Regions from separate parts of the Bacillus sp. LQ16 genome, predicted to be linked through region 2. Evidence: a T-box and tRNA genes for the amino acid it is inferred to sense, from the RefSeq annotation. Region 2 holds a T-box; the other holds one or more tRNA genes.
What was found. A T-box is a leader RNA that pairs with one kind of tRNA and senses whether it is charged. The one in region 2 lies ahead of argS (arginine--tRNA ligase), so its partner is inferred to be a tRNA-Arg.

Region 1 (3,172 bases), 2.5 Mb from region 2:
ATTTTATGTGCTTTTTCATAGGAATCTTGTCCGAGCCATAAATCTTCATGAAGGATATCGAAGTCTTCTGGGATGTTCCCCTTTGCTTCAAACGGTCCACCAACGACTCCTGTCGAAATAATAACGGGTTTATTTTCAAATACCCACGTTCGGTGTCCTTGTAACATTTATAGACCTCCCCATTGAACGAGAATCGTTTTAATAAGTGCGATGACGAAAGCTGAAAATACACCAAATAAAATAACAGAACCCGCTAGTTTAAACATATTGCCGCCAACACCAAGGACGAATCCTTCCGTTCGGTGTTCGATGCATGCTGCAATAACAGAGTTACCAAATCCAGTAACAGGTACAGCTGTACCAGCACCAGCAAACTGTCCAAAACGATCGTATATACCAAATCCAGTTAGTAACATAGAAATGAAAATAAGAGTTGCGACTGTTGGATTTCCTGCTGAGCGTTCAGTGAAATCAAAATATGTGATGTAAAAAGTAGAAATAAGTTGTCCGATGAAGCAAATAAAACCACCGACGAAAAAGGCTTTTATACAATTTTTTAAGACAGGTCGTTTCGGTTCGCGTTCTTGTTCGAATTTTTTATACTCCTGTTGTACAGGGGTTAAGTTTTTATCTTTACTAGACATTGCAATCCTTCCTTTTCTTTTAAAAAGCGTTAAGTGTTAGACTCCATTTTTTTACCAATGAATTTTAATTGTTTATTAATTTCATCTTTAGATACTTCTTTTTCCTTAATTTTTCTTTCGAGTTTTTCGAGTAACATAAAGATTTTTTTATCTGTACTGACACGAACATCGAAAGTAGGATGCTCATCACTTAGCTGCTTTTGAAGCTTTTTACGAAGAGGTTTTAATCCAAACCTTTCGTGATGCTCAGGTGTAACTGCTATGTAGAGATCTAAATTTGAATTCACTGCTGTGCTTTTTATAATTTCATCCATAGCGAGAGCTCTTTTCTTCGCTCCTTGTGATATAGATTGATTAAAGGATTCCGTACTCGTCTTTGTTAACTTTGGACCTTTTTCTTTCTCCGTTCGTTTTGCTTCTTCTTTCACTTTTTTATCTAAAGGACTATTATCACATCCGGTAAAAGAGCTAAATAGAAGTGCAAATAATGCGGTTATGAGGCCGAGTTTTCGCATAATTATCATTCCATTTCTATTGCAATATGTAATGTGATAGAAAAAGGATGACTGCATATCATCCTTTTTCTATTTCACAGCAAGACTGATTTGTTATTGCTGTGAGTATTGTGGTTCTTCTTGTTGGACTTCTTCAACGCGTGGGTTTAAAGAATCGATAATCGTTTGTGTTTGCTGCGCAGCTGTTTGGAAAAGTTGCTTCGCTTGTTGGTTATCCGTATCAAGAGCGAATCCCTCTAAGCTAGCTTGTGCACTTTTTAATCCAGAAACAGTTTGCTTTAGTTTCGTAATTACAGTCATTGAATGAAGCCCCCTTTGGAATATCAATTCAAAGATTATAATTTGTGAGTTGGGGTGAATTTATGATTGGAAAATTTAGGGGTGGAATAGATTTTATATGCTTTTAGCTAAGATGCATAAGGTATTACGGGGATATTTTTATTGATTTAGATGGATTTTATTGCTATTATTATGAGAAGAAAATGAAGTGTTTTCTATAATCATGCGCCCATAGCTCAGTCGGATAGAGCGGTGGTTTCCGGTACCACGTCTGCCGGGGGTTCGAATCCCTCTGGGCGCGTTATATAAACTTTAATATTATTTTGTGCAGAAGCCCTTTGTGTGGTAAGTAAAAATACCACGTGCAAAGGGCTTTTTTGATGTTATTGTTAGCCTATTATTGTTTATTTACTGTTGAATCCGGAGCTGAAATTCCTAACTTACATTTTGTAGGTTAGGAATTTTTTATTTTAAAAATGTTAAAAATATGCAATTTTGCGAAGTTACCTAAAAACTTTGAATCTTGTAAATTTATAACTGTAGAGAACAACAAACAAATAAATAAACAAATGAATAGAAAAACAAAAGGAGGAATGAAATGGTTAAGAAATTTAAATTTACAAAAGAGGAATTAGTAGAAGCATGGAAAGATCCACAAGTAAGAGAAAAATTAAAAGACTTACCGAAACACCCATCTGGAAAAGCGCTAAATGAATTAAGTGAGGAAGAATTAGCGGAAATCCAAGGGGCATCGGATGTACAACCAGAAACAACGCCGCTTTGTGTGGGAGTAATTATAGGATTAACAACGTCAATTAAGATTTGTAAATAAAAATAAAAAACAAAATGAGAGGATGAATGAAATGTCAAAAGGATACAAGTTCACAAAAGAAGAGTTAGTAGAGGCTTGGAAAGATCCACAAGTAAGAGAAAAGTTAAAAGATTTACCGAAACATCCATCGGGTAAAGCGTTAAATGAATTAAGCGAAGAAGAACTAGCGGAAATTCAAGGGGCATCAGATGTACAACCAGAAACAACACCACTTTGTGTGGGAGTAATTATAGGATTAACAACGTCAATTAAGATTTGTAAATAAAAATAAAAAACAAAATGAGAGGATGAATGAAATGTCAAAAGGATACAAGTTCACAAAAGAAGAGTTAGTAGAGGCTTGGAAAGATCCACAAGTAAGAGAAAAGTTAAAAGATTTACCGAAACATCCATCGGGTAAAGCGTTAAATGAATTAAGCGAAGAAGAACTAGCGGAAATTCAAGGGGCATCAGATGTACAACCAGAAACAACACCACTTTGTGTGGGAGTAATTATAGGATTAACAACGTCAATTAAGATTTGTAAATAAAAATAAAAAACAAAATGAGAGGATGAATGAAATGACAAAAGGCTACAAGTTCACAAAAGAAGAGTTAGTAGAGGCATGGAAAGATCCACAAGTAAGAGAAAAATTAAAAGATTTACCGAAACATCCATCAGGAAAAGCGTTAAATGAATTAAGCGAAGAAGAATTAGCGGAAATTCAAGGGGCATCGGATGTACAACCAGAAACAACACCACTTTGTGTGGGAGTAATTATAGGATTAACAACGTCAATTAAGATTTGTAAATAAAAATAAAAAACAAAACGAGAGGATGAATGAAATGACAAAAGGCTACAAGTTTACAAAAGAAGAGTTAGTAGAGGCATGGAAAGATCCACAAGTAAGAGAAAAATTAA
Region 2 (3,172 bases):
AATGAGAATTCAATATTGTGCATACGCTCATTTTTTAAATCGTGGAAAATAACTGCACCTACACCGACTTGCTTTGCTACTACTTCTTTTTGTTTTAAGTTTGGATTTTTCTCTTCAATATTTTGTTTTGCAAGGTCGATTGCTTCCTCAAGTACTTCTTCAAGTAAAATAACTCTTCCTTTACGTGTCGACATTTTCTTACCATCTTTTAAAATGAAGCCAAACGGTACGTGTTCCATACCATCAACCCAAGTATAGCCAAGTTTTTTTAATACAGTGAAAAATTGATTGAAATGTAAGCTTTGTTCTGGACCAACAACATATAGCGCTTTATCAAACCCATAAGTGTTTTGACGATATAAAGCTGCCGTTAAGTCACGCGTTGCATAAATCGTCGCACCATCTGATTTTCTAATTAAGCAAGGCGGCATTCCTTCTTCTTCTAAATTAACGACTAATGCGCCTTCTGATTCTTCCAGTAAGTCGTGCTCTTCTAAAATCCCAATAAAGTCTTCCATTTTATCATTATAGAAAGCTTCGCCTTGAAAATTAGTAAATTCCACACCGAGAAGTTCATAAATACGAGAAAATTCTTTTAATGATTCGTGACGGAACCAATTCCAAAGTTCAACTGCTTCTTCATCGCCTTCTTCTAGCTTTTTAAACCAAGCACGTCCTTCTTCTTCTAATTCATCATTCTCTTTTACTTCTACATGAAACTGAACATATAACTTAAATAGCTCACGTATTGGATCCTCTTTCACTACTTCTTCATTTCCCCATTTTTTATAAGCCGTAATTAACTTTCCAAACTGTGTTCCCCAATCTCCTATATAATTAATCCCTACAACTTCATAGCCACATTTTTCAGCGATATGTTTCAGCGAATTTCCTATCATTGTAGAACGTAAATGCCCCATCGAAAAAGGTTTCGCGATATTAGGAGAGGAATAATCAATTACTACTGTTTTTTCACAGCCAAAGTGGTTTTGACCGAACTCTTCTTTCTCCGCTAAAACTGTTTTTAATACTGCATCACTTACAGTTTCACGATTGAAAAATACATTTACATAAGGACCAACGGCTTCTACTTTCGTAAAAAACGGATCATTTAATTTCTCAGCAACTTCCTTTGCGATAAGAGCTGGTGCTTTTTTATATTGCTTCGCTAATGAAAAACATGGGAACGCTGCATCTCCAAATTCATCTTGTTTCGGTGTTTCAATTAAATCTAAAATTTGTTTTTGCGTTAATTCATTCGTGAAAATATTAGATAAACTTTCCGCAAACTGCATTTTATAATCCATGATACAACCTCCTTATTTTTTAAAACACAAAAAACTCGTCTCTAAAAAAGAGACGAGTTTGAACCCGTGGTACCACCCTTGTTGTTCGTTACGAACCACTTTCCCGTTTATAACGAGGACAGGGGGCCTCGGCTTTCTCTACTATTCGTTCAAGAAGCATCTCCGAAGTGCGCTTCATCTTTTTCTTCCGTACTAGGCTCACACCATCCCTAGCTCGCTTTCCTTCTAAAAAAGACTACTCTCTTCATCACAGACAGTATATTTAATTAATTATTGCTTATTATACATCTTTTCAAACAATTAGCAAGGGTCAATTACACCAAAGTGAAACTTAGCACTTTTTCTTTTGTATACGTGAAAATTGTGTTTTTCAAATCTAGAACTACGGAAATGATCTTTTAATACAACACGCTTTCTCGCCACTCGCTTCGCCTCCGCAATTGTTTCATCAGTAATATCATGATACAAAGCGAAGTGTTTTAATCCTTTAATTCCGTCAGATTCTATGACAGTTTCTTCAAACATCGGATCAAGGTAAACGACATCATAACTATTGTCTTCACATTGCGCTAAAAATGAAAAATGCTCCGTTTGCGTTACTTGGATTCTTTGCATTGCTTCATCGATTTCAGAAACAGATGAAGACCATGTTTTCAAACCATTTCTCATGATATAAGCCATATATTCATTGCCTTCAAGTCCTGTTACTGTTCCACTTTCACCAACAACATAACTAGCTACAATACTATCTGATGCCATACCGAGCGTACAATCTAACACTGTCATTCCGCTCTCTAATTTAGCAGCTTGTACAAACGGATCGTGTTCTCCACGCATTAACCTTTTCACACGAAACATCGCTGAGTTCGGATGAAAGAAAAATGATTCTTCCGTACCTTTCGGATAAATAGCTAATCGGTTCTTTCCTACGACAAGTATATCTTGTTCATACTGCTCATGTAATTTATGCACTGGTATATCATTACGTAAAATGAAAGAACGATTTAATTCTTCTGCTACCTTTTTTGCATATGCTGTCATTTCTTTGTTTGTTCTTCCTGCTGTTGTTACGATCATTGTTTCACCTCTATATAAAGAAAAGAGGGAGATTTACTCTCCCCCTTCTTTAACAATTCTTTTCGAAAGCTTGCTCTAAGTTCGTAATAATTTCGTCCATAGTTGCACCTTCAATTTCATGACGGTGAATGAAGTGAACAACTTCTTTTCCTTTTAATAATGCCATAGATGGTGAAGATGGAGGAATTTCTCCGAAGTATTCACGCATTTTTGCAGTAGCATCTTTATCTTGACCTGCGAATACAGTTACAAGATGATCAGGTTGTTTTTCAGCACGAACAACCGCTTGACCTGCTGATGGACGTGCTAAACCAGCTGCACAACCACAAACAGAGTTTACAACTACTAAAGTTGTACCTGATGTATTTTCCATAAATTCTGTTACAGCTTCTTCTGTAGTTAACTCTTCAAACCCAGAACGCACTAACTCTTGGCGCATTGGGATTACCATTTGGCGCATGTATTCTTCATAAGCATTTGACATCTTGTAATCTCTCCTTCAACTTTCATTCCAAATTCATCATATCACGCTCTATTAATAGGTGCAAAAGAAAGATAACGATGATTTCATTTTTTTGTAGGGATTTCACAAACCCCACCGCGGCAATGTCCCACTGGAACAAGTTTTCTATTATTAGCGATATAATCGTATACTTTACTTCCAAAACCAAGTACGATAGATAGCTTTATAAAAGGAACTGCAAACCAATAAGATGGAACGGCCTTTGCCAATACATCTATGCTCTGAATGCCGTCATACCACTTATTATTTTTAAAAATATACAATC

Region 1: it encodes a tRNA-Arg, which carries the amino acid that the T-box ahead of argS (arginine--tRNA ligase) is inferred to sense. The anticodon was not compared.

Annotation. Positions count from the first base shown of each region.
Region 1 covers NZ_CM173491.1:5,002,303-5,005,474, reverse strand. The annotation lists gene spoVAD (stage V sporulation protein AD) at 1-167, opposite strand, end outside; gene spoVAC (stage V sporulation protein AC) at 168-644, opposite strand; gene AC3EMB_RS25465 (YhcN/YlaJ family sporulation lipoprotein) at 674-1,159, opposite strand; gene AC3EMB_RS25460 (DUF1657 domain-containing protein) at 1,253-1,459, opposite strand; tRNA gene AC3EMB_RS25455 (tRNA-Arg) at 1,664-1,739, shown strand; gene AC3EMB_RS25450 (mersacidin family lantibiotic) at 2,037-2,270, shown strand; gene AC3EMB_RS25445 (mersacidin family lantibiotic) at 2,302-2,535, shown strand; gene AC3EMB_RS25440 (mersacidin family lantibiotic) at 2,567-2,800, shown strand; gene AC3EMB_RS25435 (mersacidin family lantibiotic) at 2,832-3,065, shown strand; gene AC3EMB_RS25430 (mersacidin family lantibiotic) at 3,097-3,172, shown strand, end outside.
Region 2 covers NZ_CM173491.1:2,137,421-2,140,592, reverse strand. The annotation lists gene argS (arginine--tRNA ligase) at 1-1,307, opposite strand, end outside; T-box leader at 1,353-1,567, opposite strand; gene AC3EMB_RS10820 (class I SAM-dependent methyltransferase) at 1,608-2,384, opposite strand; gene AC3EMB_RS10815 (BrxA/BrxB family bacilliredoxin) at 2,434-2,868, opposite strand; gene AC3EMB_RS10810 (thiol-disulfide oxidoreductase DCC family protein) at 2,952-3,172, opposite strand, start outside.